DNA from 4 places in the Paenibacillus sp. QJM3NY_38 genome. Region 3 is predicted to be linked to each of the others. Evidence: riboswitches for the same ligand, from Rfam matches in the RefSeq annotation. Region 3 holds a riboswitch; each other region holds the start of a gene.
What was found. A riboswitch is a leader RNA that binds a small molecule or an ion and turns the genes downstream of it on or off. The one in region 3 is predicted to bind cyclic di-AMP.

Region 1 (5,401 bases), 3.5 Mb from region 3:
TACGCGAAATCAGCAGCTCGCGCAGTGCCTTCTTCTCGACGTCGCCAAGACCATCCAGAATGATCTTGCGCTTCATCGCCGCATCCATTTTATTCACATGATCGGCGAGGATCTTCCAACCGCGACGGGCCTCGTGGTCGATCCACATTTCACAGGCGGTCATGCCTGCATAATGCTGTCCTTCCGCGGTACGATCAACAGCCACCCACACGATCCATACCTGGCGTCCATTGGGCACTTCATCCCGGTTCATGCTGAAACGGATACCCTTCTCCACCTTACTCTTGGCATGCATGGCCCCAATATCCACTCGGGCCTCGCCATTATCGATAATGACGGGTGACAGACTGTTCAGATCGATGGAGCCTGATCCAAACCCTTTATGCTTACTCTTGCTATTAATAATATTCAAAGCAATCGGTTTCTTCGCACCCTGCTTCTGCTCTTCATTCTCCACTGCTGCCGACCTCCTATATCAGAGCCGATTCTTACGTATCAGCTGCTAAATTGATAACCATGTCCCAATAATTTTATTTTAACTAATAATCCCCCAAAAGCAAACATATACATGCACTAGATGCTTGTCAACGGGAGGTTGTTCGATATGGTCCCACCACGTGCCAAAGTCTTTCTATCATCCCTGCTTGCCCTAGGTTTGCTTGCAGGATCGATGCCGATATTTCTGAATCCAGGGTCCTCAGCGTCTGCTCTTGCCCCAAATGCTGGCAAGCCCTCCGCCTCCGCCGTGGAGAAGGCCCCGCTCTCACCGCCTAAGGTGCAGCCTAATATTCCCGCTCCGGCCTTAAGCGACCGGCTGGTGGAATATCATATGGATGTTCGGTACGAGCCTGAGGAGAACAAGCTTAAGGGCAAACAGACACTCACTTGGACTCATCCAGGCAAAAAAAGCGTAAACGAGCTGTACTTTCATCTGTATCCCAATGCATTTGCTTCCAATGACACGACTTTTATGAAGGAATCAGGCGGCAGGCTTCGTTCCGATCCCATGCCAGATGACGGATACGGCTCCATGACCATTACCAGCGTGAAAACAACCGAAGGACTGGCCCTGACCCATCGCCTTCAATTTGTTCAACCCGATGACGGCAACATCAAGGATCACAGCCTTGCCAAGCTAAGGTTGCCTAAACCCATCAAGAGCGGAGAGAGTGTTACCATTCACTTGGAGTTCGAGGTCGAGCTTCCCAAAATATTTGCCCGCATGGGAACCACCGAAAATTTTATTATGGCTGGCCAATGGTTTCCGAAAATTTCGGTCTATGAACCGGCCGGTCTTCGCGGAAGAGCAGAGGAAGGCTGGAATCTTCATCAATACCACGGCAACTCCGAATTCTATTCCAACTTCGGCATTTACAGCGTTCGCATCCGAGTGCCCGAAAATTACATTGTCGCCGCGACCGGTTTCCCTACCAAGCCTGCCCAAAAATCAAACGGGGAAAAAATTTATCAGTTTTACGCGGATGACGTACATGATTTTGCCTGGTCGGCATCGCCGAACTTTGTCACGGCAGAAGAAGCATTCTCCGCACCAGGCGTACCTGGCGTCCGCATCAAGGTGTATCTCGATCCAGCCCATAAAGACTTAAAGGAGCGTTACTTTGATGCCGCCAAGTCGGCACTCGCTTCGTTTGGAAAATGGTACGGAACCTATCCGTATTCCACGTTGTCCATCGTCGTTCCGCCGGAATCGGGCAACGGTGCAGGCGGCATGGAATACCCGACGCTGGTCACCGCCTTCGGTGCCAAGAACGATTCGCCGGGATATGAACTGGAGCGGACCGTTATTCATGAGATCGCCCATCAATATTTTTACGGAATGATCGCAAGTAACGAATTTGAGGAAGCGTGGCTGGACGAGGCCTTTGCAACCTATGCAGAAGAACGAGTAATGGAAAAAGAATACGAGATTACCTCCAATACGGCGGCTCAGGGAGCATCCATTACTTCCCCTGCACCGCTGAAGATGGAATCCTGGAAATACAGCTCTCACGAAAACTACGCACTGAATGTTTATACGAGAGGCAAGCTGGTGCTGCAAGGCATCGAACGGCAGGTCGGTCCACAGATGATGGGTAAGATTATGCATACCTATGCCCAGAAATACCGCTTCAAGCATCCAACCACATCTGACTTTCAGAAAGTCGTCGAGCAAGTAAGCAAAACGTCCTGGCAGTCGTATTTTGACCAATATGTATATGGAAGCCAGATGGCGGATGTCGCCATCGACGTGATCAAAACCAAAAATAAAGGCAAGGCTGAAAATCCTCGGTATGAGTCCACGGTCCAGATTACGAGCAAGGACGGGGATATCACCGATGTGCCGATCGTGTTCGCCTTTGAGGACGGCAAAACGGTGGAACGAACCTGGAGCGGCAAAAACGGCAAAGTTGCTTACACCCTGGAGTACAGCTCTCCGCTCGCCTGGGCCATGGTTGATCCGAAGTACTCCATCGTCCTAGAGAATAAACACATTAATAACTATATGAAGGCAGGAATGGATCCGAAGGTGGTTACACGCTGGAATCTCAGTATTACCAAGCTTGTGGAGACGCTGTTCGGCAGCCTATCATGGTGAGGGGGGAGCACATGAAAAGTTACGCAGGCCAAGGGTGGATCAGTGTTAAAGACCAGCTATACGTCTCGATTCTGCTCTTCTTATACCGTTTGCTGTGGGGATATTGCCTGTACCGACTCGTAAAATCGGCGGTAGTCCCCCTTCTGATGCGATATCCGGATTCCGCCCCTAACGAGCTCAGCCGTCTTTTATTCTTCTACGAGGGCGAGATGAGCCTGTCCTTGAGCAGCACAGTACACACCTACGGATGGCTTCTGGCCGGTTTGCTCCTGATCCGGATGATCCTCACCCCGCTCATTCGGGCCGGCATCTTCTACAACCTTCACCAGGAAGCCAAGGGCGAGCGCGGTTTATTCTTCTTCACTGGCATGCGGAAACTGTGGAAACCCGTAACGCTATTCTATCTGGTTGAGCTTATTCTCACCTTCGCGCCCGGTTACTGGATTCTGCCCAAAATCCTCCCGATTCTGCTGAATGGAATTCAGGAGCCTGTGCTGCTGCTTCATGCACTGCCCTATGCAGCTGGCTGGTTCTTGTACGCCTATCTGATCCGCCTGTTATTGCTCTATATGCAATTTGGCCGTACCGGCGAATCCAGCATGATCAGCTCTATCCATGCGCTCTTCCGCCGCTTGGGCACAGCAATGCTGTTATCCATCACCATCGGCGGATCCGCCTGTGTCATTCTGCTGCTCCTGAGCTCGGCCTCGCTCTTCTGGGCCGGGTTGATCGGCTTAATTATTCAGCAGGCCTCTTATTTCCTGAATGGACTTTTCCAAATTTGGGCAATGTCCGCTCAATATCATTTGTGGAGAGATTCCTCCTCACAGCATCCTTAATGGTTACAATTTGGCACCTAAAATAATGAAACACGCTCGCGAATAAGCTGTAATCAGAAGCGACACGTTTCTATCCCGCGCTAGATTTTACAGAGAATAAGAGTTCATTTATCCTTAATATTACAAATTTCTGAACGCCATATTACAAAAAAACCTGTTCCCTTAAGATGGGGACAGGTTTTTTTGTTTAAAAATAATGTTTCCTCGTTTGCCAAATTGTTAATACTCTGCTAAAATAACGAATATGTTAGTAACAACTTTGTCATCTTTACTGTAACTTTTATGTTAGGAACGTTGTAATTCGCTAACTATGTTGGAACGTCAAACGTCAATGAATGGGTTCATCAACATTTTAAGGAGCCGAATTCCCATAACGATATGGGAAGCGGGGGATCCGTTTTGGGTGAATTGATCTCGCAAGAGAGGGATCATAGGGGACCTTCAACCGAACCCTTAAGCTAACCTCGCAGGCAATGGAAGGAGCTTTTGTTTTGAAAAAGAAGTTAACGGCTGTTTCTCTAGGCCTCGCACTCGCACTCACATTAGGGACCGGAAGCGCTTTCGCCGATTCCAAATTAAATACTGCAATCAAACCAGCCATTGGTGTTTCTTACAAAACAGGTGGAACTACAACGAATGGATTTGACTGCTCCGGATTCACCAGCTATGTTTACAAGAAGCTTGGTCTTAGCCTGCCCCGTACGTCTGCAGCTCAATACAAAGTAGGTACGGCCGTATCCAAGAGCAAACTGAAAGCTGGCGATCTCGTGTTCTTCAACACATCCGGTAGAGGTGTATCTCATGTGGGTATTTATGTCGGGAGCGGCAAATTCGCTCATTCTTCATCTTCGCGCGGTGTCATTATCAGTCCGCTGAGCCAGAGCTATTACGCCAACCGATATGTAGGCGCTAAGAGAATTATGAGTCAGAATACGTACAAATCTGTAGCTGTGAACTACAATTAATGTTGGAACTTAATTGATTTACTCTTACAAGAAAGCCCTGGGTTTATGAGATTGTGCCGATCTCATCCAGCGGCTTTTTTCTTTTGTTGATTGTGCGTATACCTTTATAACGTTCAGCACAGCAAAAAAGTTCCCGCTTTTTCGAAAAAAAATGAAATTTATTATACAAGTTCACTTCAGTTCCACTTCACTTCGCCGTGTCTTCACATCATCTATCCTTTATTTACCCTTCTCTCTCGTCATTAAACACCCATTTTGGAAAAATATTGATTTTCCTTGGTGCTTCGACAGTTAATGCTATTGAAAAATAGCAAAATCCATCAAGAAATAATTGCCAATCTCGCTTGCTGTCTGATAGAATGGACGCAGTAACAACTTTGTCATTAATGTAAGTGCTTTAATATATAGATTGCTATGCCTCCCGGCAACGAAAAGGAGCTTTCCATGCTGAAGAAAACATTATCGACAGCAGCCCTAAGTATCACGCTGTTGTTCACTTTGGGCGTTGGCAGCGTGTTTGCTGATGGTGCGCTGGATCAGGAAATCGATAAGGTTCTAGGTACAAGATACAGCTACGGTGGTACAACCACGAGCGGATTTGACTGTTCCGGCTTCACCATGTACGTTTACGCTAAACTCGGTCTAAAGCTCCCGCATCAATCCGGCTCTCAATTCGACATGGGGACAAGCGTGTCCCGTAAGGAGCTGCGCGCTGGCGATTTGGTGTTCTTTAACACATCGGGCCAGGGCATCTCCCACGTCGGCATTTATGTCGGCGATGGCAAATTCGCCCATGCTTCCTCCAACCGCGGCGTGGTTATCAACCGCCTGGCAGAGGATTACTACGACCAGCGATACGTCGGTGCAAAGCGTATCATGAGCGATGATAAGTATGAAGAGTCGGTCGGTGAATCATCCTAAGCTGTAGAGGCTAATCTTCCCTATACATAATGCTTGCCCGTTAAAGGAGCCCTTACCTCTCTTTTGCGGGCTTTTTTGAT
Region 2 (5,401 bases), 470 kb from region 3:
CGTACATTGCAGAAATACCGGTCGGTTACCCGCGTCCTAACGTCTGGCGGACCGCAGCCTGCACCGCAAGCCATCCCGAGAATTCGGGAGCTCGTGGAACATACGGAAGGAAGCGAGCTTAAAATATTGGCAGGCAATGGCCTGAAGTGGGAAATCATACATGATTTTATCGACCAGACCGGCGTGAGCGAGGTGCATTTCGGCTCCGCTGTCCGGTATGGCCGATCAGGGCTGAAGCCCATTGATCCGGTTGAGCTGCGATCATTGGCTGACAGCTTACATCAATAGAAGTAGCAAACCTATCGGAAACAGGTGAACAAAAATTGCAAACCGTATTGAATAAACAGCAAGAATTTGTGGTTGGCGTTGACCTTGGGGGTACGAAGATCGCGGCAGCGCTCTTTGATTCCGAAGGACAGCTGCTGAACCGGGAGCAAATGGAGACGGCAGGAGCCCGTACGGCCGAGGAAGTGGTTACGAGAATTACGAATATGATTCGCAGCGTCTCGGGCGGCCAATCGCTCCGAGGGATTGGCATGGCTTCGCCGGGAACGGTTAACAGCCGGGAGGGCATTGTCATTCACGGGACGAATCTGCCGCAATGGACGAATGTTCCCCTCAAAGCATGGATGGAACGTGAGCTGCATACGGAAGTTCAGGTGCTGAATGATGCTAATGCAGCCGCATGGGGAGAGTATGTAAGAGGTGCTGGAAGAGGGGCGACGAACATGGTGTACGTGACGCTGAGCACCGGTATCGGCTCAGGCATCGTGCTGGATGGGAAGCTGTTCCTGGGCAGCAGTTCCTTTGCTGGGGAACTGGGACACCATATCATTGATCCCAGCGGTCCGCAGTGCAATTGCGGCAGCCACGGCTGTTGGGAGGTATTTGCTTCTGGAACAGCCATCGGACTCGCAGCATCCCAGCGAATGCTTACCCAGCCAAGTGTCATATCAGAACTGGCTGCAGCTGATGCGGGAGTGAACGCCAAGCATGTATTCGAGGCCAAACGTCTTCAAGACCCCGTTGCAGTGGAGGTCATTGATCGTGCCATCTATTACATGGCGCTTGGACTGGTTAACGTCATTCACAGCTTTAACCCCGATCGCATCGTCATTGGCGGGGGTGTGAGCAGAGCTGGTGAGCTGTTGTTCCCGCAGCTGCGGGAAATGACGGATAAGCTGGTCATGCCGTCCTATTTAGGGACGTACGAGATCGTTCCTGCAGGACTTCGGGACGATGTTGGTCTGGTTGGAGCTGCGGCTTTGTTCCAGTAGCATAGGCCTGAAGAGAATGATACGAATAGGATCAATGATAAATAGATACCAGAAAGAGCGCTCGGAATGACGACGTAGTATCAAGTTACCTAGCTAAAGAGAAATCAACAAAAGCCGCCCTTCTGAGGGCGGCTTTCCAATTATTTATAGAGAGAGCGGGAAACGGAGCGATCATTTATTTGCGTCATAAGTCCGTAACAAGTAACAAGTGATAGGAGTGAACCGTAAACCGTCATCCGTTTGCACTTGAGTCGATTTTTTTGGTTTCTGGTTAGGTTTGTTTGTATCCGACAAACAATAAACGGTTGCTCGCACTTTCCCGCCCGCCGGCGGAAACCGCCGGCTCCAAACCCGCACGTGGGGTGACCTGCAGGCTTGGAGCCGGCGGCTGTCGCTATTCCATGTACTTGGATGCGTCAAACGTAATCAGAGATGTATGATTGGCATGCTCAATCAGCGAAGAGAGCTTGGTTACCTCGCGTTCCTTCTTGCGGGCTTGCGCCTGATAAGCCTCCGGATCATATAAGGCGACGTTGAACAGCGTTATGGCACCGTCTCCGCTGCCACGGCTGCTCTGGCGCTCCAGCTTCTTGCGGGAGCCGAGTTGGGCAAGCTGTCCAATATCGCTGCGTATTTGTTTGGCCAGCTCGATCGCTTCCATGATCGTAATGTCGGAGCCGTTCCAGGGAATAGTCTGCGTGGTATTGGAGATTGCCATCAGCAAATCCAGCTTCCTATAATCCGCCGAGGCCGCTTCGATTTCTTCCGTAATGGCATCCACGCTGCGCGTAGGGTATTCCGCCGTCTCCCCTTTTTCAATGATCGTGCTGCTATTGTTCAAGCGTTCCGACATCAACTGATTGATGAGACGGTTAATTGCTGCCCGGACAGCTAGTGCTTCTGCCATCGTTATTTGACTCATAAGTGATGGATCACCTCTTTAATTTCATTCTATTATGTAAACGTAAAGATTTGTAAAAAGTTGCTAGATTAATTAAAAAAGCAGCGCGAAAAGAAAAACAGAGTTACATAATTGTCATGACTGAGTGAGAGGGTGAACTAAAATCCGACCGAAATTCTTCATCATTACGACAGCTCCGAACATAAAACGATAGATTTTTAGGATATGATTGACAGCATCCTTGCTTGTATACTATATTAAGAGAAGGTTACAAAACGTTAATGAATTTTGCCGAATTTCGTTTGTGAAAACGGGGGAACCGTCTTGGGTGAATTACTCTTGTATAGAGAGTATAGGGAACCTTCAACCGAACCCTTAGCTAACTCCGTAGGCATCGAAGGAGAGAACATATTTTGAAGAAGTTTGTCATCACCTTGCTAGGGTCTGCAATTATTTTTTCTTCTGGTGCCGTTTCAGCATTTGCTGATCAACAACCGAATTTTCAGTATCAAGTGAAGCAATTGGTAGGAACTCCATACAAATGGGGCGGAACAACTACCAGCGGGTTTGATTGCTCCGGATTTATACTGTACATGTTTAGAAATTTCGATATTGATCTTCCGCGCACTTCCCAAAGCCAGGCTAAAGCGGGCGAACATGTGGATCGTGAAGATCTGCGGGTTGGAGATTTGGTATTCTTCAATACAAGCGGTAGCGGAATTTCCCATGCAGGCGTATACATTGGTGACGGACAATTTGCACATGCTTCCAGCAGCAAGGGAGTCAGAATCAGCAAGCTTAGCGATTCCTATTACGAGCCGCGTTATGTCACGGCACGTCGTGTTTTGAGTCAAGAAAACTATGCAAAGCTGGTAGGAAGCGCAAGCTAATTGGATAACGCAGCCATTTAGGGTACGATACATAACCAGAAAGCCTGACAAAGGGATGACCTTGTCAGGCTTTCTTTTTTAGATATTGGAAAGTATAAACTTCGAAGCTTGTGACTTTCTGATATCGCAAGAAAAACTTCTACTAACTGCGGTCTGTCATCTGTGAAGGTACGTCGATAGACGCTTTTCTTACTAAAAGCTATCATCCCACAAGGGGGTGTTCGGTTACTCCTTAACAACAGAGGCATTCACGGCAGCTTCCATTCCATTGTTATAGAGGCGGAACAAGCCTAGGCGCCAAAAAGCAGCACCTTTCAGGTCATAACGTTTGGCCAAGCCGAGTTTATCGTCCACGGAAGTGGCGGTTTCGCTAAATAGGCTGATGCCGAGGAGGAGCTTCTGCTTCGGGACGCCTGCTTGGAGTGCCGACTGAATCGCTTGGTCCACCATACTGTTCGGTTCGGGAACCTGAGATTTGGTTCCGACCGGATTGTACTGATAAGCCATAACAATCAGGTCATCGGCGATGGAGGCCAGTGTTTTGTAATCATAGCCTTTATAAGCGCTGTTCAGTGGCGGCACCGCTAAGGATAGGGCAATGTCATGGGGCAATGCTGTCTTCAATTGCTTGACATAATCATTGAGCAGCTTCTGCTGTTTCACCGCATCCAGTTTAAAACCGAGCCCTTCAAAATCAAGCACAACTCCGCCAAATCCGTTCTCCGCTACCGCGGCTGTGATGCCTTCAATGGACTTTTGGCGCAGGCTGCTGTCGCTCAGAACTTTGGTTAATTCACCATTTCCGTCCAAGGCGTAAACCATAAGATATGGTTTAATCTCCCGATCTGCTGCGTTTGCCACAATCGATTGCGGCGTAACGTCGCCGGCCGCCGCAGGCAGACGATACTCGTCGCCTTGAAGTGTAAACTGACCTTCCCGATCAATGCGGCTCCAGCCGAAGGCGACTGAATTCATGGAGGCTACGAGATCCCGCTCTTGGAAAGATTGCAAAGCGTAAAAGGCTCTCAAATGCATTTCGCGCTGCGGCGACACGAGGGAGACCGTGCGAGTCGCCTGATTCCAGCCCACATTAACGCCGAATTGGCTGCTGAATGAGCTCAGCGGAATCAGAACGCGGCCTTCCCGCTGGACAGGGGGAGCGGCCAGCTTCACTTTTTTACCGTTGACGGTTGCGCTCGAGCTCCCGACTTGAAGCAGCACTTCCGTCGTTTGACCCTTCACCTCGCCAATGGCCTTCACGGTTTGCGTCTTGCTATTCCACGTGATTTGAATGCCCAGTGCTTCTCCAACCGTCCGGAATGGAACGTAGGTGACCCCTTTGTCAACCCGCGGAGCCGTATCGAAGGTTAGCGTAACGTCATCCAGCTTTACCGATATGGCAGGCTCTGCATGTACCTGGCTAACATGGGGGGTGATGCCGAGCAGGGATAAGGCAAGAACGGCAGCAGCAGCTGTTTTTCCTATTTGTTTGTGCAGCATGCTTATGTATTTCCTCCGATCCATTAAAATAATAGAATGATTTCATAGAATATGGAATTGGGTCTAGCATACGTTAGTATAGCAAAATTTTCATAGAGTTCCAATTCCATGATGTCAATGTCATAGAATCGATAAGAGTAAGCATGTTGAATTTTTAAACTTTCCAGTATAATAAATGAAGGATTTGATACATAACCTGATGATGACATGCATAGGGGGATAATACGGGTGTTTAAATTCTGGAAGAAGAAAAAGGGCGGGGATAGCGGAGACAAAGCCTCGATCCCTGCAGCGGAAGAGATGATGGAAGCCGTACCGGATCCGATCATTGAACTTGCAGGCCGTGAGGTTCGCCGCAGCGTGGCGCCTGTTCTTGGCATGACGGTGCTTGATCTGGCCGAGCGGAATGAGGTGGACTGGAACTCTTTTTGCAAAAGAGGAACTTGTGCGCGCTGCCGCTGCATGGTGGTGGAGGGAATCGAATATTTGTCCGAGCCCAGTCTGGCCGAAGAGCGGCGCCTGGATCCAGAAGAAATCGAAGAAGGCTACCGACTGGGATGCCAGAGCAAGATCGAAGCTGTCGGTCCCATCAAAATCAAGCATGCCCCATACTTTTGACGACATCGAAGGCAGATTGCCGTTCATATTTAAAAAGCAGGCAGCCGTACCACAACGGCTGCCTGATTTGCTGGAAAGATAAAATTGCAATCCCTTACTCCATACCCAGTTTGCTCTGTTCCCGGAACGAGCTCGGCGTTTGACCGGTAATTTTTTTGAATAACATCGAGAAGTACTTATCATTGCCGTAACCGACTTGGGAAGCAACCTCATGT
Region 3 (5,401 bases):
AATGCGGATCAGCCTTTCTGGGCCAAGCGTATGAATGAGCTAGGTGTATCGACCAAGCCGATTCCTGAAAAATCAATGTCTGTAGCCAGTTTGGCTGAGCGAATAGCGGAGCTAACCAGTCATTCAACATTGTCAGCCAATGCAATGGCACTATCAGACCAAATTTTAGAGGAGAGAGGTGTTGATCGAACTGTAGAATTTATTGAGAGACGGTTGCATGATTACTTTTGAGAGAATTCCTTTAACAAGGGATATGTGTACCAAAGGTTAAAGTATTAATGGACAAGAAAATTCTTGATTGGGAACCCTGAGTTACCCAATCAAGATATGATCTTCCGCGTAACCAATTTTGGAGGTGCGTTTTTTTTGAGCCAATGCATAAGCGAGCGTTAAGGGACCCAGACGGCCGGCAAACATCGTTATCGCTACAATGACTTTCCCCACGGGGGACAATTCACTTGTCAATCCCATCGACAAACCGGTGGTGCTAAATGCTGAGGTCGCTTCAAACAACACTTCCAAGAAATGTTCTTCTAGCATTCCTTCAGAGATGGTCAGCAACAGGGAAACGCCCAGCACGACCACCAAAGAACTCATGACAACGGCCAAGGCGCGCATAACGGTTTCTCCTGCTATTTTGCGCTTGAAGGCATGGATTTGACCACCCCCGCGAAAGGTTTGGATCGTAGCTAGGATGAGTACAACAAGCGTATTGATCTTAATACCGCCCCCTGTTCCTCCGGAGGCAGCACCGATGAACATCAGAATAATAATGAAAAACTGAGAAGCCGCCAGCATGCTGCCGATATCTATCGTGTTAAACCCCGAGCTTCGAGGCGTTATGCCTTGGAAAAAAGCAGCCAGCACTTGTTCGCTTTCGCTCAATTGGCCAAAGGTTGATGGATTCCAGCTCTCCAAAAAGTAAATAAATAGAAAACCGAGCAGGGACAGCGTTCCTGTTCCGACTAGGACAACCTTGGAGTGAAGCGAAAGCTTCTTCCATGAACGCTTTTGAAATACATCCACAATGACGATATAGCCGAGGCCTCCAATGATAAATAGCAGGACAATCGTAATATTGACGATCGGATCGCCGACAAAGGGGGTTAGGCTGTCAGACCACAGGGCGAATCCGGCATTGCTGAATGCCGAAACGGAATGGAAAAGGGCGTAATAAGCTGCCTGTCCCCACCCGAAGTCCTGTTGCCAGCGGAGTGTAAGGACAATCGTTGCTAATGCTTCAAACGCGAATGCAATGAGTACCATATACATGGACAATTTAACCAAACCTTGTGCCGAGGTCGAATGCGTGGTTTGCTGAATAATCATTCGTTGCTTCAAGCCAATCCTTTTCCCCAGAACAATGGCAACCATCACGCCAAAGGTCATAAAGCCGAGCCCGCCAATTTGAATCAAGATCATGATAATGACTTGTCCAAAAGTCGAAAAAACACTACCGGTATCCAAGACAACGAGCCCGTTTACGCAGATTGCTGAGGTGGCAGTAAATAAAGCATCCAGCAGACCAATTGACCTCCCGGTGGAGGAAGAGTAGGGAAGCGCGAGCAATGCGGTCCCGATTAATATTAAAGTGAAAAAGACAAGCATGACGAGTTGAGGGGGACTCATATTTTTTTTAAGCTTGTTGATAAACAACTCCATTGTGTCAGGAGCGGAATGTTGTGTATTTCGATCGTTTGCATTCATAAATGTTCTTCTCACAAGTTCCACCCCCATTCTTTATTGATCGCCGGGTTTATCGAAGAATTTTCTGTTTTGGAAAAAAGACGAGTCTACTACTTTTCCGTGACTTATTTTCAAATATTGGATCTCGTGGTCTGTTTTTATTTTCAGCACGCCGGTGTCAAAATCGGTATTTAACTCTTTGAAAAATAGACCTTCGGCTATTGGATCGCCCCCGGACTCCTTACTGCCAAGCAGGTAATGAGAACCCTCTCTGAACACAGTGACTCGAATTCCCCGTTCATGGGTGTCAGCTATTGGATCATCCATCCTTTGAACCGCTACAATGTGTAAGTCCGTCTCGCCTATCTGGTTTAAAAGCTCGTTAACAAACGAACCGCGCGTAATTTCTTGCCATCGCGTTTGACCGGATTGTCCGATGATTAGTTGGGTGATTTGATGATTCTTGGCGGTTTCCGCTATGATTTCTGAAGCCTTGCGATCTTCATTCGTTTTGACAATGAAGGTTGCCCCATACTCGTTGCATTTCACTTGCCACTCAGCCATATACCTTTCTTGTGCCTGATCTAACTCACCTTCACGCAAGGGTATAACGCTCAACACAAACAGGGGACACTGAAGAAGTCTGGCTAATTCGCCGCCTCGACGGATGAGGCGTTCTCCGTTTGGTCCGTAATACACGCATACCAGTATCTTTTCATTATTAAGCAGAATAATCATTCCTTTCTTTTCTAAGCACTACAGCGTTAACAAAAAAGGCCAGGAAGCAGAGACAGTTCTGCTTCCTGGCCTTGGTTGTACGGATCATGGACAAGTCAAAGTAGTAAGAGTGTTCTCTCCCAAGACGCTGACGAGGTTAGCTGTCGGATTCGGGATTGAGAGTCCCCGTTCCTTCTTATCCAGAAAGAATTCACCCCTAAAGCTTAGTCGCTTTGTTGGTTCCCCCGTTCCTCATAGAGGATTAAGCATTTATGCGTATGAAATTTATCGTAATAAATATTATGCTAAAACATGCTGAAAGTAAACAGTTACCGATAAGTAAACAACATCATATCAAATATATTGACAAACGGGACTTTGGGGAGTACTTTTATGAATATAAAATAAAATTATTCACAGAATCACAAACCTGATTAAGGATGTGAAGTGCAACATGCCCAAAAAATTCTCGGACGAAGAACGTGAATGGATACGCCAAAAACTGCTGACGGAGGCACGCCATCATTTCGAAACGGCGGGCCTTCGCAAAACGAGTGTTGAAGATCTGACGAAGGCCGCCGGCATTGCCCAAGGCTCGTTCTACATGTTTTTCGGATCGAAAGAGGAATTATATTATGAACTGATTCTGGAGGAGGAGCAGCGAATTCGCAATGCCGTTCTGGATTTATTCCCTCCTGAAGAGGTCTGCAGTAAGGAAAGCATTAAACGGTTTCTCTTATATTCACTTAGGATGATGGACGAGAGCCCGATGCTTCGGCAGATGATGGATCGCGGGGAGATGGAGCTGTTGTTCAGGAAATTGCCGAAAGACTTGCTGGAGCGTAACTTTATGGAGGATCAAGACGCGCTCTTGCCTGTGATTACGGCTTGGCAGAAGGCTGGCATTTTACCTGGTACGGCACCCGAATCCATCGTGGGCATGATCAGATCCTTGGCACTGCTTACGCTGCACCAAAAAGAGATTGGAGAGGAGCAATTTACATCTACGATCGAATTGCTAGTCGAGTTATTATCTGCCGGTATGCTTGCGGTGTCTAATACGCCGAAGGGAGATGGAGCGTTGTGATCGAAGTAAGAGGGCTTCATTACACGTATCCGAATCGGAAAGAGCCGACCCTGCATGGACTTGATTTTGTCATCCCGCCTGGCGAAATCTTTGGCTTTCTCGGCCCGTCCGGCGCTGGTAAAAGTACGACGCAAAAACTGCTGATCGGCGTCCTGAAAGGTTATCAAGGAAGTATAAAAGTCATGGGCAATGAAATCAGGGATACCGGTCCCGATTATTATGAGCGAATCGGAGTAGCTTTTGAATTCCCGAACTTCTACAGCAAATTTTCGGTTCTCGACAATTTAAAGCTCTTTCGTTCCCTTTACAAGGGGAAGACGGAGGATCCCATGAAACTGCTGCAGCAAGTCGATCTAACAGATGCCGCAAATATGAAGGTTTCCCAGCTATCCAAGGGCATGAAGATGAGGTTGAATTTCTGTCGGGCGTTACAGCATGATCCAGAAATCCTATTTCTGGATGAGCCTACATCCGGATTAGACCCGGTCAATGCCCACCGAATGAAGGAATTGATACTTGCGAAAAAGGCTGCCGGCAAGACGGTTCTAATAACAACCCATAATATGCAAGCGGCAGAAGAACTTTGCGATCGGGTAGCCTTTATCGTCGACGGTGAAATCAAATTAATCGATTCACCCAGAGAGTTGAAACTTCGTAAGGGAAGAAAGGAGGTCCGAGTCGAATACAGAAGGGATGGCGAATTAACGGGGGCGGTATTTTCTCTGGATGGCATCGGTGAGAATAACCAATTTCTTAAGCTGATACAGGATTATCCCCTCGATACCATTCATTCGCAAGAGGCGTCGCTCGAACAAATTTTTATTGAGGTAACGGGGAGGCAGCTTGTATGAAGGGCCTAAGCTTATTTGTATTCGATCTGCGTTTCCAGTGGCGCCACGGATTCTATTGGGTTTATGTGTTTGTCTGTACCTGTTATTGGATACTGCTCCGATTCGTACCCGAGGCCTACCAGGAGACAACAGCGACTGTGTTGACATTCAGCGATCCCGCAGCCCTGGGGCTTATCATGGCAGGCGGCATGGTCCTGCTGGAGAGGGACCAGGGCGTCCACGATCCGTTGTTTGTAGCGCCGGTACACATTCGGGAATATTTGCTGGCGAAGGCTGCGTCTCTGTCGGTGTTATCCCTTGCGGCAGGATGGGTGATTCATATGGCGACCGGCAGTCTCCCGGAATATCCGCTTGCTTTTTCTGCTGGTATTGTCTTAACATCAACCTTCATGACCTTGCTGTCGATTGGCGTGGCGGCACGCCAACGGACGGTTAACAGTTTTATTCTGATGGTGCAGGTTTACGCGCTGCCATTCATCCTTCCATTGTTTAGTTTTCTTCAATTGTGGCATGAAGACCTGTTTCTCGTCCTTCCGACCGAAGGAACTCTCCGGTTAATTGTGTCTCCCAGTGACGGCTTATCCATTGGCAGCGTACTATATTCCATATGTATTTTGTTGATTTGGAACTTTGTGGCTTACATCTGGGCGCAGCGATCCTATACCCGACATGTGTTGATGCGCGTAGGTGAAGGAGGGGGCATTAATGGAGAGATATAGAGCCCTCATTATCATGGATCTACGGCATGCGTGGAAGGATCCCGTTCTGATGGCAGCTATGTTCGGTCCGCTGCTACTTCTGTTTCTATCGAGGTTTGGATTCCCGGTTGCCGTTAATTGGCTCGATGTAAACTATTCGTTTCATTTGGAGCCGTATAGTGGCTTTGCGGCATCGCTATTGATTGTTACGATTCCCATGCTGACAGGAATGCTCACCGGTCTCCTTATTCTCGATGAACGCGACGAGAATGTGATTGCATATTATGCGGTTACCCCACTAATGCGTAAAGGTTATTTGCTATATAGAGTGACGCTTCCTTTTTTGTTATGCACCGTATTAT
Region 4 (5,401 bases), 2.6 Mb from region 3:
CGGTTACTAACGATATGGGATTGAGGTGAAAGGGTTTGTTCGATGCGATTAGTCCAATTGCATTTCGATTAGGGCCAATCCAATTATACTGGTACGGAATTATCTTAAGCGTAGCAGCTCTCATTGGTCTAATCGTTGTTATTCAAGAAGGCAAGCGGTATCAGATCCATCCAGGGTTCTTTTTGGATATGGTGCTAGTTGGCGTGCCGTCGGCTATCGTCGGGGCTAGAGCTTACTATGTCATATTCAAGTGGGAAGATTACCGCGATAACTTTTGGGACGTTTTCAAAATATGGAACGGTGGAATCGCCATTTACGGAGCTTTAATCGGAGCGATCGTTGCTATGATTTTTTTCTTTCGTATACGTGGCTATAATTTTTGGCGTATTGCAGATCTATGTGCTCCTGGTTTGATTATAGGACAATTGATCGGGCGTTGGGGAAATTATATAAATCAAGAAGCTCATGGAGGGCCAGTATCTGAGGATTTTCTTAGGACAACACTACACTTGCCTAACTTTATTGTCGATCAAATGAATATCGAGGGTGTCTATTATCATCCGACCTTTCTGTATGAGTCCATTTGGAATTTGGTTGGTTTGTTGTTGCTCTTATGGTTGAGACGCCAGCCTTTTCTACGTTCAGGAGAATTATTTTTGACTTATTTCACTTGGTATTCCATCGGACGGTTTTTTATCGAAGGACTGCGTACCGACAGTTTAGCCTGGTTTGCCTCTAACTGGCTTGCAGATTTGATGAAATTACTTTGGTCACCGATGGGGCTTATGTTCCAGGAAGGCGAAATGAGTTATGGTACAGTTCGTGTCTCGCAGTTGTTAAGTGTCTTGATTATCCTAATTGCTATTTGCCTCATGGCACACCGAAGGTTTAGAAAACATCAGGAACGATATGCAGACCCAATCGCCAGTAATAGATCTTGATAAATTTAATACAAGAGCCAGTCGAACTTGGTTCAACTGCTATTTTAAATTTCGAGCCTTTGCAAAAGTATTACAATATTGTTTTATTTGTTTCTGCGTTCAAAACGAATTCTTTTCGAATACATGTGATGAATAAGTCCGATAGATACGGGGATTTGAACAAATATGAACATTTATTAATGGATTTAATGAATTATTAAGATAAGATTGACAATAGGAAAAAAATAGACTACATTATGTAGGGTTACAAAATATTAATAAATTATGCCGAGTTTCGTTTTTGAAAACGGGGGAACCATTTTTGGGTGAATTATTCTTGTAGTACAGGGAGTATAGGGATCCTTCTACCGAACCCTCAGCTAACTCCGTAGGCATTGAAGGGAGAAAACATCTTGAAGAAAATTTTACTGTCATTGTTAGGGTCTGCCATTATATTGTCTTCGGGAGCAACCGGTGCGTATGCAGATAATCAACCTAAGTTGACTACTGAAGTAAGTAAAGTCGTTGGAACTCCATATAAATGGGGAGGTACAACTTCAAGTGGTTTTGATTGTTCCGGCTTTATTCTGTACATTTTTGATAAATTCAATCTAGATTTACCACGAACATCAAAAGCCCAGGCCAAAGTTGGCACTCCCGTGTCTAAAGCTAATCTGAGACCGGGGGACTTAGTTTTTTTTAATACAAGTGGCAAGGGAATATCTCATGCTGGAATTTATATCGGTAATGGTCAATTTGCACATTCGTCCAGTAGTAAGGGTGTAAGGATAAGTAGCCTATCAGAATCCTATTACAAACAACGTTATGTAACAGCAAGAAGAACCATTAGTCAAAAGAGTTACACGATGATGGTCGGAAGTTACAACTAAATGGTTTTTAATGAACAAGTCCATGAGAATGAGGACTTGTTTTTTTATGATCAGTGAAATTTAACAATGCAATTGATGAATGAATGTTCATATGATACTTTAAATAAAACGACTATAGGAGGTAAAATCTTTATATGTTAGATGTTATTGTCATCGGTGGAGGTCAGGCCGGGCTTGCGGCTGCTTACTATCTCAAACAAAAATCTGTGGATTTTCTCATCCTTGATGGTCACAAGGAGGTTGGTGACTCTTGGAGAGATCGCTATGATTCTCTTCATCTGTTTACGCCAAGAATGTATAATAGTCTACCAGGTGTTCCCTTTCAAGGTGATCCTCAGGGTTTACCACATAAAAATGAGGTTGCCGATTATTTGAAAGATTATGCGAATCGTTTAGAGCTTCCTATTCAAAGTAATACACAAGTTACATCATTAACCATGAACAATGGAATCTTTGAAGTCTCCACATCGGAGGGTACATTTAGATCAAAAAAAGTTATAGTAGCCACCGGTCCTTTTCAGAAGCCACTAGTACCTTCTTTTCATGACAAGCTTGGTGATGCAGTTATACAATTACATTCTTCTGAATATCGAAATAAGAACCAACTCAAGGAAGGGGTTGTTCTTGTTGTAGGAGCAGGAAACTCTGGGGCCCAAATTGCCAGTGAGTTGGCAGATGATTTTGAAGTGCATCTGTCTGCAAGCGGTGAGATCCAGTATAAACCGTTACATATTTTCGGGAAGAGTATTTTTTGGTATTTCGACAAGGTGGGCTTTTTAACAGCAAACCGCAAAAGTAAGTTAGGTAAATGGTTGCATGCAATGCCAGAACAGATCTATGGAAAAGAGTTAAAGCTGCTCATTCAACAAGGAAGGATAAGACTTCATGTAAGGACCGAAAAGATAGTAGATCAAAAGGTGTATTTTCAGAACGAAGAATCTCCCATACATATCGAAAACATTATCTGGGCTACAGGTTTTAAACGTGATGATCACTGGATAGATATAGAAGCGGCATTTAAAGATGGGTATATCGATCATATAGAAGGTGTATCTGTTGTAAAAGGGCTCTACTTTGTTGGCTTACCGTGGCAAACATCTAGAGGATCAGCACTGCTTGGATGGGTGAAGTATGATGCTCAGCGAATTGTTGAGCACCTGCTGAGAGAATAAAAATGGGGTAGAAGTAGTTCGGGACACTTTCTTCTGACAAAATTCGGTTTGTTAATCGTAATCCTTTCGTTTTTTGTGCCTTTGCTATAAAATAAGTGGTAATGGTAAATAGGATGGTGATTACAGAATGGAGCAGAAGGATCCCTTGATTGAAGATTGTGACACATCATGTTTTGGGTCTGAGGCTGATTTAAAACAAGTTAGGGCCGGAATGATTGATGAGCATGCAGCTGTTCAAGTGGCAGACTGGTTTAAAGCATTCAGTGACCCTACTCGGGTTAAATTGATCAATGCTTTATTGCAGAAAGAATTATGTGTCCATGATCTTTCTGTATTACTCGAGATGGGACAGTCAGCGATCTCGCATCAACTGCGATACCTTCGTAATATGAGGATCGTAAAACGTCGTAAAGTGGGCAAGACGGTGTTTTATTCATTGGATGATACGCACATCGAGCAAATTTTTACACAAACCCTACAACATACAATGCATGGAGATTAACATGAAAGCACCCGCAGTCAGCTGCTGGTGCTTTTTTTGATGTGTTTAAAAGTCTTCACCTAATTTAGAGGAGATTGTACGAAATAATTGACAACTAAGTTTTCATTTGAATATAATGAGTTTAAATAACATATGAATAATTGTTCATGTGTTTACGGAAAGATTGGTGGAAAGGAGAACATACGATGGAAGCTCAACAACAAAGGGTTAAAAAAGAATTGATATTAGAGGGACTAGATTGTGCTAACTGTGCAATGAAAATCGAAAATGGTGTTAAGAAAATTGAAGGTGTAACTTCCTGTTCCGTTAATTTTGTAACGAAGACACTAACGATGGAAACTGCGACCGGACAGGTTGAAAACATTGTATCAAAAGCCAAGGAGAAAGTGAAAACACTAGAGCCTCATATCCGAGTGATTGAAAAGAACAAATCTGCAGCAGGGGCATCACATTCAGAGGACACTCACGGTCATGAAGATGATCACGGACATTCTCATGACCATGGAAATGAGAATACGAAAAGGATGTTAATTCGTTTATTGTTTGGTACCGCTATTGCAGCGGTTGGCTTATTGTCTTCTTTCTCCGGTTATTTAGAATTTGCACTGTTTGTAGTAGCTTACATTGTTATAGGTGGAGATATAGTCCTTCGGGCAGCCAAAAATATTGTTCGCGGACAGGTTTTTGATGAAAACTTCCTTATGACAATAGCAACACTTGGTGCTTTCGCCATTCAGGAATACCCTGAAGGTGTCGCCGTGATGTTGTTCTATCAGGTAGGGGAGATGTTCCAAGGGATCGCTGTAAATCGTTCTAGAAAGTCAATCAGTGCTCTTTTAGATATTCGACCTGACTATGCAAACCTTAAAATAGGTAGCGATACAAAACGTGTATCTCCGGAAGAGGTTAAGATCGGTGACTTTATTGTCGTAAAGCCAGGCGAAAGGGTACCTTTGGATGGTAGGGTCATTGAAGGGATGTCAGCAGTGGATACCTCTGCATTAACTGGTGAATCGGTTCCACGGGAAGTTGAACCAGGCAATGATGTCTTAAGTGGATTTATAAACAAAAATGGGGTTTTAACTGTGGAGGTTGCCAAGGAATTTGGTGAATCTACAGTTTCGAAAATTCTGGATCTAGTTCAGAATGCCAGCAGTAAAAAAGCGCCAACAGAAAATTTCATAACAAAGTTTGCCCGCTATTATACGCCAGTGGTGGTCATTATTGCGGTATTGCTTGCTGTGGTACCTCCTCTTATTATAAGTGGAGCCACATTCTCTGATTGGATTTATCGTGCTTTAGTATTCTTAGTTATTTCATGTCCTTGCGCTTTAGTTGTTTCAATTCCGCTCGGATTTTTTGGTGGTATTGGAGCTGCTTCGAAAAAAGGGGTATTGGTTAAAGGAAGTAATTATCTCGAAGCTCTTAATGATGTAAAATACGTTGTTTTTGATAAGACAGGGACCCTTACAAAAGGGGCATTTACCGTCACCAATATCCAACCTATCGGGGCAATATCTAAAGAGGAGTTGCTCAAATATGCAGCGTATGCTGAAATGCACTCTACCCACCCGATTGCAGAATCTATAAGAGCAGCATACGGTCAGGAAACACGTGAAGAAGAACTGGAAGGATACAATGAAATATCTGGTCATGGCATTCAAGTAAAGGTTAGTGGAAAAGAAGTCTTGGCTGGTAATGCAAAATTAATGAAGAGAGAACAAATTCCATTTGATCAACCTGAAGATTTAGGTACTATCGTACACATTAGTATTGATCGAGCTTATGCAGGATATATTGTCATTTCGGATGAAGTGAAGGAGGATGCTGCAGAGGCTATTCGCTCATTGAAAGAACTGGGCATTAAGAAGACAGTTATGTTAACCGGTGACTCCAAAACTGTAGGAGAAGATGTTG

Region 1: linked by a shared signal. The riboswitch ahead of AC0VZ8_RS00495 (C40 family peptidase) and the one ahead of AC0VZ8_RS17990 (universal stress protein) in region 3 are both predicted to bind cyclic di-AMP.
Region 2: linked by a shared signal. The riboswitch ahead of AC0VZ8_RS20160 (C40 family peptidase) and the one ahead of AC0VZ8_RS17990 (universal stress protein) in region 3 are both predicted to bind cyclic di-AMP.
Region 4: linked by a shared signal. The riboswitch ahead of AC0VZ8_RS30125 (C40 family peptidase) and the one ahead of AC0VZ8_RS17990 (universal stress protein) in region 3 are both predicted to bind cyclic di-AMP.

The regions. Positions count from the first base shown of each region.
Region 1 covers NZ_CM149665.1:101,860-107,260, reverse strand. Annotated here, with positions in the region: gene AC0VZ8_RS00510 (YwhD family protein) at 1-457, opposite strand, end outside; gene AC0VZ8_RS00505 (M1 family metallopeptidase) at 605-2,596, shown strand; gene AC0VZ8_RS00500 (hypothetical protein) at 2,608-3,435, shown strand; cyclic di-AMP (ydaO/yuaA leader) riboswitch at 3,784-3,923, shown strand; gene AC0VZ8_RS00495 (C40 family peptidase) at 3,927-4,400, shown strand; gene AC0VZ8_RS00490 (C40 family peptidase) at 4,848-5,321, shown strand.
Region 2 covers NZ_CM149665.1:4,383,110-4,388,510, reverse strand. Annotated here, with positions in the region: gene AC0VZ8_RS20175 (copper homeostasis protein CutC) at 1-288, shown strand, start outside; gene AC0VZ8_RS20170 (ROK family protein) at 324-1,277, shown strand; gene AC0VZ8_RS20165 (hypothetical protein) at 1,672-2,199, opposite strand; cyclic di-AMP (ydaO/yuaA leader) riboswitch at 2,458-2,588, shown strand; gene AC0VZ8_RS20160 (C40 family peptidase) at 2,592-3,068, shown strand; gene AC0VZ8_RS20155 (stalk domain-containing protein) at 3,294-4,568, opposite strand; gene AC0VZ8_RS20150 (2Fe-2S iron-sulfur cluster-binding protein) at 4,797-5,186, shown strand; gene AC0VZ8_RS20145 (AraC family transcriptional regulator) at 5,281-5,401, opposite strand, start outside.
Region 3 covers NZ_CM149665.1:3,911,297-3,916,697, reverse strand. Annotated here, with positions in the region: gene AC0VZ8_RS18000 (glycosyltransferase) at 1-231, shown strand, start outside; gene AC0VZ8_RS17995 (TrkH family potassium uptake protein) at 313-1,662, opposite strand; gene AC0VZ8_RS17990 (universal stress protein) at 1,741-2,424, opposite strand; cyclic di-AMP (ydaO/yuaA leader) riboswitch at 2,534-2,682, opposite strand; gene AC0VZ8_RS17985 (TetR/AcrR family transcriptional regulator) at 2,858-3,490, shown strand; gene AC0VZ8_RS17980 (ABC transporter ATP-binding protein) at 3,487-4,341, shown strand; gene AC0VZ8_RS17975 (fluoroquinolone export ABC transporter permease subunit) at 4,338-5,060, shown strand; gene AC0VZ8_RS17970 (hypothetical protein) at 5,047-5,401, shown strand, end outside.
Region 4 covers NZ_CM149665.1:6,484,205-6,489,605, reverse strand. Annotated here, with positions in the region: gene lgt (prolipoprotein diacylglyceryl transferase) at 36-941, shown strand; cyclic di-AMP (ydaO/yuaA leader) riboswitch at 1,197-1,330, shown strand; gene AC0VZ8_RS30125 (C40 family peptidase) at 1,334-1,810, shown strand; gene AC0VZ8_RS30120 (flavin-containing monooxygenase) at 1,945-2,982, shown strand; gene AC0VZ8_RS30115 (ArsR/SmtB family transcription factor) at 3,110-3,484, shown strand; gene AC0VZ8_RS30110 (heavy metal translocating P-type ATPase) at 3,631-5,401, shown strand, end outside.